4 regions of the Paenibacillus sp. B-A-8 genome follow, and region 2 is predicted to be linked to each of the others. Evidence: predicted binding sites of a transcription regulator. Region 2 holds the regulator's gene; each other region holds the start of a gene.
The links. The regulator Rex, encoded in region 2, represses fermentation and respiration genes when NADH is low (regulators of the CRP and FNR family bind a similar motif). The targets are predictions, from matches to a motif close to TTGTGAAATATTTCACAA.
Positions count from the first base shown of each region.

Region 1: ACN6MV_RS11845 (DUF1641 domain-containing protein) is a predicted target of Rex. The motif match lies at 1,304-1,321, and genes of this name have one in related genera.
Region 3: ACN6MV_RS03745 (flavocytochrome c) is a predicted target of Rex. The motif match lies at 878-895, and genes of this name have one in related genera.
Region 4: scfA (six-cysteine ranthipeptide SCIFF) is a predicted target of Rex. The motif match lies at 1,354-1,371, and genes of this name have one in related genera.

Region 1 covers NZ_CP183882.1:2,756,509-2,759,790, forward strand. Annotated here, with positions in the region: gene ACN6MV_RS11835 (nitroreductase family protein) at 1-140, opposite strand, end outside; gene ACN6MV_RS11840 (DUF2785 domain-containing protein) at 400-1,245, shown strand; gene ACN6MV_RS11845 (DUF1641 domain-containing protein) at 1,453-1,896, shown strand; gene ACN6MV_RS11850 (NAD(P)/FAD-dependent oxidoreductase) at 1,936-3,114, shown strand; gene ACN6MV_RS11855 (SGNH/GDSL hydrolase family protein) at 3,273-3,282, shown strand, end outside.
Region 2 covers NZ_CP183882.1:4,653,822-4,657,103, reverse strand. Annotated here, with positions in the region: gene dinG (ATP-dependent DNA helicase DinG) at 1-1,088, shown strand, start outside; gene ACN6MV_RS20895 (redox-sensing transcriptional repressor Rex) at 1,222-1,872, shown strand; gene ACN6MV_RS20890 (amidohydrolase) at 1,862-3,163, shown strand.
Region 3 covers NZ_CP183882.1:814,033-817,314, reverse strand. Annotated here, with positions in the region: gene ACN6MV_RS03750 (sensor histidine kinase) at 1-772, opposite strand, end outside; gene ACN6MV_RS03745 (flavocytochrome c) at 997-2,787, shown strand; gene ACN6MV_RS03740 (hypothetical protein) at 3,137-3,282, opposite strand, start outside.
Region 4 covers NZ_CP183882.1:821,814-825,095, reverse strand. Annotated here, with positions in the region: gene scfB (thioether cross-link-forming SCIFF peptide maturase) at 1-1,056, opposite strand, end outside; gene scfA (six-cysteine ranthipeptide SCIFF) at 1,179-1,328, opposite strand; gene ACN6MV_RS03765 (hypothetical protein) at 1,813-2,382, opposite strand; gene ACN6MV_RS03760 (DUF4855 domain-containing protein) at 2,737-3,282, opposite strand, start outside.

The sequences.
Region 1 (3,282 bases), 1.9 Mb from region 2:
GTATGTTGAAGATTATAAGCTGATGGTGCCAATCTGGCGTAAGAGAACATCTCCTCTAGTTCATTCTGAGGGATCTTCACCCCTTCAACAAAATTCATCGCAGACCTACGGGATTCAATCAAATCTGTAAAAGTGCTCATGAGTTATTCCTCCATATGTGTATGTATTTGCTTTTTAATTATAAACAAGTGACATTTATAAATAAACTAACTATTTGTTACTAACTCAAAATAGCACAGTTAATTATTTTCGTCAATGATTAAATTCTCACTTCGTGTAGCTTAAGTCTTCTAAGTACTTGGAGTGTATGAAGAATAAATACTATGTTGTAAAATATTAGGATGTAAATTAGGATATTAAGATATGAAAAATGCTTTTATTAATGAAAGGGTGGGAATGTTGAACGATATTAGAGAGCAGTTGATCATAGACCTGCAAAGAATTGAAGAGAACGATTATGAGCTTAGAAGTGGAGAGAAAATAAGGGATTATGTGAAGCTGATGCTTGAGTACATAGGAGATCCACAGCCAGAGCTGCGAGATGATTTGATCTATTCCACCTTCTACAAATGGATGAACGAGAAAAAATGGTTTAGTGATGCAGAGCTTCGTGAACTTCTCTTGATTCTCCTTGACGAGCAGCATTTGTTCTATCACATTGGCAGCAAAGAGGATCAGGCTGTGTTCACAAGAACGTTTTCTGTGCTGGTCGTTGCACTTATTCTTCAGCGGCATAGGGAAAAGGCTTTTTTAGATAGCGCTGAGTTTACAAATGTGAAGGAAGCTCTGATTAGATATTATGAGGAAGAACAAGATTTACGAGGATTTATGCAAGAAGAAGGCTGGGCACACGCTGCAGCGCATGGTGCAGATGCCTTGGATGAACTGGTATTGTGCTTGGAGAGTGATGCTGCAATCAGGGAAGAGGTTCTGGCAGTCATCCAAAGAATGCTTTACAACGATCATCAGTACATATTTAGCGATGAAGAAGATGAGCGGATGGCTACGATTGTAGCTACAATCATAGATCATCATTTACTTCCGCAGCAGTCAATTGTCGACTGGGTCAGCAGCTTGGAGCAATGTGGTGGGTGGCCAAGAAGTCGCAACAAGTATGTTGCTCGTGTGAATACAAAGAATTTCCTTCGTTCTCTTTACTTTAGGTTGCTTCCAACAATGAAGAATCAGGATATGGTGAACGCTTTATTGAAGTCGGAGATGAAATTAAATGAATTTACACAATAAGTATTTAATCACCTAAGCGTATATAAATAATATCGAAAATTTTAATCAATCGATTTTAATGTAATAAAAATCACAAAACTTTAGAAAAATTCAAAAACTTTGTGACATTTATAACTTGATAAGTGCTATAATAGAAATATGGCGTTAAAAGTTATTATTTTTTATTACTATTAAGCAGCAAAGCTTATTTGCAGAGGAGATTCGGATATGTCAGAAACAATCACTCAAACAACCCCTGAACAAGAATCACCAAAATTAGCTGTTACTCAAGAACAAATGAATGTTCTTGAGCAGCTATTGAAGCCTGAAGTTCAGGAATCGTTAACTGTCTTAGTAGAACAGTTGCCAAAATTAACAGAGCTTGTCGGCGTGCTCACAAAGTCATATGACTTTGTTCAAACTGTCGCTGCGGATGAAGTCTTGAAAAGTGATACGGTAAGTGCAATTAAAGAGCTTGCTGAACCTGTGGTGCATTCTGCGAAGAATATGGCAGCTACAGTGATCGAAGCGCAAGATCGTGCGAATGAAAGTAGCGATGTGATCGGTGTATTTGGTCTAATGAAGATGATGAAAGATCCACAAGCACAAAAGCTTTTCCGTTTTGTAAATGCTTATCTTCAAGTTGCCGGCGAACGCAGTCAGCAGAAATAATATTTTTTATATCTCATTCGTAAGGACGGAGGAAACATCATGTCTAAACATATTGTCATTCTAGGAGCAGGTTATGGTGGTTTACTAAGCGCCTTAACTGTACGCAAGTACCTAAAGAAAGACGAAGCTAAAATTACAGTCGTTAATCAATATCCTACTCATCAAATTATTACAGAATTGCATCGTCTTGCAGCGGGTAGTGTTGCAGAAGGTGCTGTTGCTATGCCGCTAGCTAAGCTTTTTGCAGGTAAAGATATCGACCTGAAAATTGCAAAAGTTAATTCTTTTTCTGTTGAGAACAAACAAATTACACTATCTGATGGTGTGACATTATCCTACGATGCTTTGGTTGTGGGTCTTGGAAGCACAACAGCTTATTTTGGCATTCCAGGTCTTGAGCAATACAGCATGGTCTTGAAATCTGCAGCGGATGCTAACAGAATTCATCGTCACATTGACGAACGTATCCGTGAATATGCAAAGTCTAAAAATCCAGCGGATGCAAGCATTCTAATCGGCGGCGGTGGCTTAACAGGTGTTGAACTGGTTGGTGAAATCGCTGATGTGTTGCCAACACTCACTAAGAAATATGGTGTGGATCCTAAAGAAATTAAACTGATGCTGGTTGAAGCAGGTCCTAAGATTCTTCCGGTATTGCCAGATGCACTGATCGAACGCGCAGTGGCAAGCTTAGAAAAACGTGGTGTACAATTCTTGACAGGTCTACCTGTGACGAATGTAGCAGATAATGTAATTGACTTGAAAGACGGTCAAAAAATTGTTGCTAACACATTTGTATGGACGGGCGGCGTACAAGGAAATCCACTGATTGGTGAGTCCGGTCTTGAAGTGAACCGTGGTCGTGCAACGGTAAATGAATTCCTGCAATCCACCTCACACAAAGACGTATTCGTTGCTGGTGACAGCGCCGTAGTCTTTGCTGAGGATGGTCGTCCATATCCACCTACTGCACAAATCGCTTGGCAAATGGGTGAATTGATCGGTTACAATCTTTATGCGTACTTGAAGGACAAATCTTTTGAATCCTTTAGTCCGATCAACTCAGGTACTCTTGCGAGCTTAGGCCGTAAAGACGGTGTGGCCATCGTTGGTGCAAGCTCTACTCCGCTAAAAGGATTACCAGCAACCTTGATGAAGGAAGCCAGTAATATTCGTTACTTGTCCCACATTAAAGGATTGTTTAGCTTAGCTTATTAATTTATGATTGGAAAACCTGCTCTGAATTGAGCAGGTTTTTTTGTTGATCTCTAGTGGTTTCTACCATGAATTGTAAACGTTATCCTAGTACGTAGTATTCGTTTTTGCTATAATAGATTGGCTAATATTAACAAAGGGAAATAGAGGAGGATTACGTGATGTTATTCC
Region 2 (3,282 bases):
ATCTGACATTAAGCGAAATTATCCGTAAGGGTGATAAAATGCTTAATGAGATGCGTGATCAAGAAGGTCAATCTTCTTCAGATAGTTTAGTAACCGATATTAGCGGCTTATTTAAGGATTTAGCTTCTATACGTGAGCAAGTACGGTTTTTTATGGGATTAAACGACGAGAATGTAGTATATTGGCTGGAGGCGAATGGAAATTATCGCAGCAAATCGCTACAGCTATATGCCGTCCCTGTTGATGTTAGTACCCAGCTTAAAGAGCTGTTCTTCGACAAAAAGAAAAGTATTGTGTTAACCTCGGCGACGCTTTCTGTCGATAAATCGTTCCAGTTTATGATTGATAATCTCGGACTTAATGAAGCTGCGGAAGAGGGGCGTCTAATGACATCTCTCCTTCCATCTCCCTTTAAGTATCGGGAGCAGGCACTATTAGTAATTCCACGGGATTTCCCTAGTGTGAAGGGCAGTGTGGGCGATGCCCGATTTGTCGATACGCTCGTACAGTCACTAGCAGAAGCGGCAATTACGACACGCGGACGGATGCTTGTTCTGTTTACTTCTTACAAGATGCTGCGCCAAGTTTACGATCCTTTGAAAGAGGCTCTAGCCTCACAAGAAATTATGGTGCTAGGTCAAGGCGTGGAAGGTGGAAGCCGCAGTAAGCTGATTCGACGCTTTCAGGACAGTGCTGCTTCAGTTCTGCTTGGAACTAGCAGCTTCTGGGAGGGAGTAGATATTCCGGGTGAGGCATTGACATGCCTGGCCATCGTGAGGCTTCCATTTCAACCGCCTAATCACCCTCTAGCCGAAGCGAAGTCTGAGTTATTACAAGCCCAGAAGAAGAATCCGTTTATGAAATTGTCGGTGCCTCAGGCAGTTATCCGCTTCAAGCAAGGATTTGGAAGACTGGTACGGACAGCGCAGGATCGGGGTATTGTTATAGTGTATGACACTAGGGTTATCGAATCTCATTATGGGAAGTATTTCCTTTATTCGTTGCCTGGCCCGAAAATGGAACATATGCTTACGGATCAAATGGTTCCTCGTATAGCAGAGTGGTTGGAAGACGGAGGCGTTTCTTAAGAAGGACATCTTCTGTTTAATTAATCACTCCACAATGAAGGGCGGTATAAGAGAATACCGCTCTTCATTGAGACGAGGTACAGAAATTTTAATAGGATTCAAACAGAATAGTACTTAAATTAGGAGGTAAATTATGAAATCGGATAAAATATCAGAAGCCGTTGTTCGCAGACTTCCTGTATACTTACGTTTCTTGAATGATCTTCAGAAACGTGAAATATTAACCGTTTCCTCGCAAGAGTTAGGACAAAAACTTGATCTGAATCCCGCTCAAATCCGTAAAGATTTAGCGTATTTTGGAGACTTCGGTAGAAAAGGTATCGGGTATGACGTAACTTATCTTATTGAGAAAATCCGTCATATTTTGAAGCTGGACCAACAGCTGAATGTGGCATTAGTAGGTGCCGGTAACCTTGGACATGCGTTATCTAATTATAATGCTTATCTGAAGGATACTATGAAGATTACCGCTATATTTGACTCTTATGCACCTAAGGTAGGGCGGAAAATCAACTCTCTTACGGTTCAACCCATGGAGGAGCTAGGTCAGACAGTTCGTGAGCAAGGCATTCGAATTGGGATTATTACTGTACCTGACTCAGAAGCGCAGAATGTAGCAGATATTCTTATTGAATCTGGCATTGAGGCGATTTTGAATTTTGCACCAGTGATTCTAAAAACACCACCGAATATCCGGGTTCATGCAGCCGATTTTACAACGGATTTGCAAAGTCTTGCTTATTATTTGAAAGACGGAAAGGAAGAAAGCGGAAATGAAGAGTAGTAAAACGATTATCAAAGGCGGGCGTTTTCTTATTCCGGGAACGGATGAGCCTGTTCTTAGTGGATATATGACTATTGAAGATGATTTGATCACTTACATAGGAAAAGAAGAGCCTTTGATGGAAGAAGGTGTGCAAGTTGTTGATGGCAGTCGTCTGTTGTTTATGCCTGGTCTGGTAAACACACACGGCCATGCCGCAATGTCATTGCTTCGTGGTTATGGAGATGATTTAGCGCTTCAAGTATGGCTTCAGGAAAAAATGTGGCCGATGGAAGAGAAATTCACCGGAGAAGATGTGTACTGGGGAACCTCCTTGTCTGTTCTGGAAATGCTGAAAGGTGGCACTACAACCTTCCTGGATATGTATGATCATATGGATCGAGTAGCTGAGGTGGTCGAATTGTCAGGTATCCGTTCTGTATTGATGAGAGGCGTGATCGGTCTTTGTCCAGAGGAAGTACAGAATCACAAGCTTGCGGAAGCGATTTCTTTTGCACGGAACTGGCATGGAAAGGCTGACGGTAGAATTACAACGATGATCTCGCCACACGCTCCATATACTTGCCCGCCGGATTTCTTTGTTAAGTTTGTACAGGCGGCGCATGATTTGGATTTACCGATGCATACCCATATGTCCGAAACGAAACGCGAAGTGGAGCAGAATGTAGTGGATTACGGCCTGCGGCCTGTAGCTCATTTAGAGAAGCTTGGAATGTTCACACGTCCGTCTATTGTTGCTCATGGCGTTCATTTGAATGATGAAGAGATCGAGATTCTGGCTCGTCATAATGTAGGTGTATCTCATAACCCGGGAAGTAATCTAAAACTGGCTAGTGGAGTTGCTCGTGTTACGGATCTTCTAAAGGCCGGTGTGAAGGTGTCGTTGGGTACAGATGGCGCGGCAAGTAATAATAACTTGGATATGTTTGAAGAGATGCGTCTTGCAGCACTTATCCATAAAGGTGTAAGTGGTGATCCTACGGCTGTACCGGCTCCGGAAGCTCTGAGTATGGCTACAGAGTATGGCGCGAAGTCTATCTTTTTAAATGATGTGGGCAGGCTCGCTGTAGGCATGAAAGCTGACTTTATCGCGATTGATATAGACCAGCCGCATTTACTACCGCACACAGATTTGCTGTCTCATGCTGTATACTCTGCCAGTGCCAAGGATGTTGAGCATGTATGGGTGAATGGTAAACAGGTTGTAAAACATGGACAATGTGTAACGTTAGATGAGGAAGCTATCCGTCGTAAGGCGCAAGAATCCTTTGAGGGGCTGCTCAAGCGCTAGTCTAAGATCATAAATTAACTGAAAGGCTGTGACTTTCTGCGTTTGCAAAAGTTACGGCCTTTTCTGTAAATATAAGAATTTATATGAATGAATATGAAACTTTGGATAAACACACGGGT
Region 3 (3,282 bases), 3.1 Mb from region 2:
TAAGAACGCCTACCAGCAATGCAGTCCGCTGAGTTTTGATCACCGCTAGCGATAGACTTGAATTCGGTACTTCGAGTACTAGCTTCCAGCCTTCCACATTTTGAATTGGAGCCTCAAATACACTCATGTTCTTCTTATCTGCTGTATCATCCGCTCCATCCCCTTCACCCAGCTCTCTGCAATCGATGATAAGCTGGCCTGACTGGTCATATAGCATTACATCTTGAGCAATCTCCTTCATCTTCTTGACGGAGACAGCTGCGGCAATATAAGCTACCTCATCATTCACCGATGGATTCACACGATAGAGAATGACGACGATTTCAGCTGCATTCGCTTTGGATACGATCGGATTGCTCACCACATAATTGGAATCTGAATGTAGCAGTAGTTTTCGATAGTAGGGTCGGTTTAGTATCGAAAAAGGCTTGTCCCTTGCTGACCAGGAATTTCCGTGAATATCCACCACGCGTATGGATTCGTACTCTACTTGCTTTTTCGCCTCGAACTTATCGATCTCTTGCAGCAATTCATCTCGTGTCCAATGATGGTCCGAAGCTAGAGAAGCAAGCATGTCTATCTCACCGATGCGCTGATTAAACCAATAATCGATCTGGTCGCTGCGTGCAGTAACCACTTGCTGCGTTAAGTTCTTATTCAAAGGGACAACCGTATGGTTCATCTCCAAATATATTGTTACAAGTAATGCAATGAACAGCAGCAAGAAGCAGCTTCCTGCGATTAACGTAATTTTTAAGTGAATTGTTTTCATTGTAATCATAGCCCTTCACAATATCCGTTTCTTACATGCCCGAAAAAGACAAAAAAACGCTAATCTGTGCAAATACATAATGCTGTACTAAATCTATAATAGATCTTGTGCATATTTTCACATGAAATAACATTCATGTCTAGGCTAGAGATGAATGATTTGCCTAGCAAATCTTCCTCTCCCTAGTGTATGTAACCAATTCATAACAGAATGAAGGAGATATTATGCGAACTCACACGAAAAAGCTGTTATCTATTCTACTAGTCCTCAGTCTTATGTTCACGCTTGCTGCCTGCGGCGGTAAAGAGGCAGCACCGGCTGCAGATGCAAACGGAGTTCAAGTCTTTGAAGGAGTTGGGCAAGGTAAACATGGCGATATTAAAGTACAAGTTTCCTTATTAGATAACAAGATCACTGACATTAAAGTAACAGAGCACAAGGAAAACGAAGTACTTGCAGAGCCTGTTTATACGCAGCTCAAGCAAGATGTCATGTCAACTAACAGCGCAAAAGTTGATGCCATTAGCGGATCTACGGCTACAAGCAAAGGATATCTCGAAGCCATTCAAGATGCAATTACGAAGTCTGGACTTACTCTTGTCGCTGGCGCTGCAGTCAGTGGAAGCAAAGATAAAGAAGAAGCCGAGCAAACCTATGATGTTGTCGTCATCGGTGCCGGGGGTGCTGGCTTTAGTGCGGCTATCGAAGCGAACAGCGCTGGAGCTAATGTAGTTCTGCTCGAGAAAATGCCAACTGTTGGCGGCAACACATTGATCTCCGGTGGTGAGATGAATGCGCCTGACAACTGGGTTGAACGTGCTCTTGGCATCACTGATGACACGGCTGACCTGTTCTATGATGATACGATGAAAGGCGGAGACAACCTCGGGGATCCTAAGATGGTTCGTATTCTTGCCGACAATGCACTAGCATCTGCCGAATGGCTGCGCGATGAAATCAAGGTAGAGTTCTTACCTGATCATCTGTTCCAATTTGGAGGCCATTCCAGAAAACGTGCGTTGATTCCTGTAGGTCATACAGGTGCTGAATTAATTACCAAGTTAAAAGCCAAAACAGACGCTGACCGAATCACGATCAAAACGAATATGAAAGCTGAAACCTTGCTCAAGGACGAAAGCGGCAAAGTGACCGGTGTAACTGCGACTTCGGGTACTGGCGACAAGATCACATTCCATGCGAACAAAGGCGTCATCATCGCTACCGGTGGTTTTGGATCCAATGTAGAGATGCGTAAAAAGTATAATCCTAAAATGGATGAAAAATATATGTCTACCGACACACCAGGATCTACAGGTGACGGTATCGTTATGGCAGAAACGATTGGCGCCAAGCTGACAAACATGGAGAATATTCAAACGTATCCAATCTGTAATCCTGAGACAGGTGTTATTTCCCTGGTTGCAGACTCCCGCTTCGATGGTGCGATCCTGATTAACCAAGAAGGCAAGCGCTTCGTTGAGGAATTAGAACGTCGTGACGTTATTTCTAAAGCAATCCTTGCCCAAACGGGCGGATATACGTATCAATTATGGAATCAAGGCATTGAGGATATCGGTAAAACGATCGAAGTTCATCAAGACGAATACGATCAACTCGTTAAACAAGGCTTGCTCTTTAAAGCCGATACGATTGAAGAGGCGGCTGATTTCTTCAAAATTGACGTGAACAATTTGAAAGAAACAATTAATAAAGTAAATGATTATGCGAAAACAGGTAAAGACCTTGATTTCAAACATCGCGGTGGATTAAAATCTCTTGAAAAAGGCCCTTACTACATCGAAAAAGCTGTACCATCCGTTCACCATACAATGGGCGGATTGGTGATCGACGAGAAGACTCGCGTATTGAATGAAAAAGGCGAAGTCATCCCTGGGCTGTTCGCTGCAGGTGAAGTAACAGGGGTCATTCATGGTGCAAACCGTCTTGGCGGTAATGCCATCGCTGATATCTTCACATTCGGCCGGATTGCAGGCAAACAAGTTGTAGCAGAGTAATCTTATGTTTGTGTAACTGCTCTATTAATAAGTTAGCCTTAAAAACGTGCAAGATAGTTTGTTGAGTGCAGGTTGACTGCTAACTTTCAAGCTGCACTCTATGACATAGCAAACCGCCCTGTAAGCAACATTGCGAACAGGGCGGTTTATTTATGTATTCGTGTCATCGTCACGAAAAAAATAAGCACTGTGACCAAAAGTGTGACCACGTAGATCTTCACGGTTTTTTTATGGCAACAAAAAACCATATACCAAGACGATCACCTATATTGCTAAAAAAAATCGACGATAAAGTTCTCTTCGTCGTTCTCCGCGCAGCTGAGCATATATTTGAGTGGTCGATGCTTTTTCATGCCCTAGCATGCCTTAAATATAAGGTTTTACAGTTGTCTTTACGGCTGGCCAGATACTTCTTTAGCCACACTTTGACTCTGTCGTGAAATAAACCTACCTCTCTCTGCTTTGAACCCTTGCCATTAACATTTACAGAGCAGT
Region 4 (3,282 bases), 3.1 Mb from region 2:
TCCTGACCCACAGCCAGTGATTCTCTTCTGGATGCAAGGCCCTTCTGAGAGGTCAAGCATGTAGTGATAAAAGGTAAACCCCTTGCCTTGTTCACCGCGACCGATCATTTCCTTGGCGAGAATTTCGTACTGGTTGTATATCTCCGGCAAGTCCTCCTCGGTAAGTGCATAGGGCTCCTTTGGATCACAGATGACTGGTTCCATAGAGATTTTGTCAAAACCAAGGTCTGCGATATGAAATATATCGTTGGTGAAATCGACATTGTTACGAGTGTAAGTTCCTCGAACATAGTACTCTTGGTCCCCGCGCTTACGAACGAATTCCTTGAACTTCGGAACAATATGATCGTAGCTGCCTTTTCCGTTAACCGTTTGGCGCAGCCGGTCATGAACCTCTTTTCTTCCATCCAGGCTTAATACGACATTGTACATTTCCTGATTTAAAAACTCGGTGACCTCATCGTTCAGCAGCATCCCGTTCGTCGTGAAGGTGAAGCGGAACTTCTTTTTGTATTCTTGTTCTTTGCTTCTTGCATAAGCTACGATCTGTTTAACCACTTTCCAAGCCAAAAGCGGTTCCCCGCCGAAAAAGTCGATGTCAAGATTACGATGATGACCCGAATTTTCAAGCAGGTAATCGATAGCTTTTTGTCCAACCTCATAGCTCATGATCGCTCGATCTCCGTTGTATTTCCCCTGGCTAGCGAAGCAATAGTCGCATGACAGATTACAGGTATGCGCAACATTGAGGCAGAGCGCTTTGACATAAGTTTTTCGTTTTTTTAAATCAAGCGAGAGGTTCTCATACTCATCTTTTGTAAAGAGCTGTCCATCATTTTTAAGTTCCTCGATATCCGCGATGGTTTCTCGAATGTCGCTCTCGGAAATGCTGGAATCATCTTTATATTTATCCAACAGCGTTGTCACGATTTTTTCGGGGGAAGTTTTCTCATAATCCGCTATAATTTCATATGCTAGGTCATCAACAACATGCACCGAGCCACTATAGGTATCGAGCACGATATTGTATCCATTTAGTTTATATTGATGAATCATACTTACTAATCAAGCTCCTTTTGCACACAAGTAGAAACGGCTTTGCCATCCTTTAGGGATAGTATCCATTTCTTAAAAATAGCCGCCCATCAGCAGAGCAATGGGCGGTAACATTCCGAATCCTATCTGTTCATTGCATTTTCACACTTCTGGTTTGCTACGCCGCAGGAAGTTTTACAAGCGGACTGGCAAGATGTCTGGCATGCGCCGCATCCGCCGTGTTTTGCGGTATCCATCAGTTTGCGGGTGCTCAGTGTTACGATTCTTTTCACGATAAATAACTCCTTCTGTAATTTCTTGTGATCACTTTCACTTAATTTCCATGGAACATCGTAGCAACCTCACGTAAGTACGTCTATGATTCCCGTCACCTAGCAGAGCAGAGAGGGGTTAAACATAAGCATCAACGTTAATTTCCGTGCATTCTTTCATGCTTGTGATCGTAGGATGCCGTAGCGGGAACCAGAGTCAGAGCAATGCTAAAAAAGTGACCAAAGAAACAAAAAAGAGACGGCAATGATGCCATCTCTTTAACAACGATTTTTTCTCATACTTGTCCGTAAAGTCCAATAAATATAAGGATCTCATAACACTGTATCCTTCCTTACCAGTAGAGCGACACTCTCCGATTCCATATGCACCATATGCGAACATCCCTCTCAATATCATGGCTATTGTTATGGCGGGAAGAAGTCGCGTAGAATTAGGGATTTTTGTAGGGAGTGTTTCTTGAATATTCAATGAAGTTATTTATATTTATAATGTACTACGCCTTAGTTCATAAAAATATTGCACAATTGGATGCTTTAACTTCATCTTCTCACTCATGTTTAAAATTCGCTTTTTCCCAACTCGTCTGTCCACTAAAGCTAGAATATTCAATAAGATATCGTCGCTTTCTAAGCTCTCCTCTATGGAAATAGATAAATACTTAGTAGCTATAACAATAAAGTTCGATTTACTTAATGATGTCTGTGCTGACAAAAGCACCTTTGCAACTTCTGATATTTTTCTACTTCTTGCAATGACTATTAGACGATCCTCCGGGATGATCCCCTTACTATCTTTTCTAACCGCTTCAATGTCTTCATGGTTGATAGGAATTAGAAGATCTGAATCATTCTTAATCTCCTGCTCCGTCTGATACCATCTAATTGAGCTAGTTCTATCATTCATATTAAGTACGTTCTTTTTATCTACCGAAATATAACAATCCCCTGATTTATCAGGTAAATAACGGTAACTGCTCGCGCGATATTCAACCCTGCCGTATAACGCAGGACAGAGAAAACTCTCCAGTTGTTGCTTCAATTTGCTCCAGGACATGTATCCTCCTATGTTTTATGTTATAAATACCTGCTCAGGCAGTCGTTCTATTATACAATACATAATACAATCCCACTAAAACCTGAATAATATCTTGATATAAAAACAGAGGAACGACTTGAAATATTTGGTTTTCGCCCCAATTTCCATTCATCTAATTCTCTATTTGTCACGTCTACATAGAAACAAGCCGATTAGGTATAGACCCCGTGGTCTGGCACCTAATCGGCTTTTTATGTTACGCCTCAAACGTTTTTACTTCGGTTATTAGTCTTACTCGGACAGATAATTCGATAACCAGTACAGGAAGTTTCAGAGCGGGTCGTATTGCTGTTTGGATGAATTATTTCTCCATTACTTATCGTGACCTTTACCCGGGTTTTCTTTTGAGTATTCAAAGGTCACTTTTACAGGCTCGCTCATATAACCAGTCGATAGATACGCCTCATTGGTTCCCTTTAAATTACCCGTAAGTTTGAATGTGAATTGGAAGCTTCCCGCGACTGTACTCTTCGTCTCATCTTCGAGTTGAACCTTGCCTTTCGGATCAAGCACCTTCAACTTCACATTTGTAAGGACGCCATTCATCAGCAATCCATCAATCGTTACTTTTTTCGCTTCCTCGTCAACCTTTACTTGTATGCCCTCAATGCCCTTCACGTCTACAGCGCCCGAGAGGTTATAGACACCAAACTCGTAGATGGAATATCCGTAATCGGTTGCTCTTTTTATGCCTTGTAACTTCATGTATCTTGCCTTGACCGGGTTGAACTGAATCGTTTCTTTGCCATCATGCGCGGTAATAATTCCGTCATTTGGCATGACATTGATCCAGTTCTGCTTATCGTTCGACACAAGAAGTTTGTATTTATCGGCACGAGCATATTCCCAATCGATTCG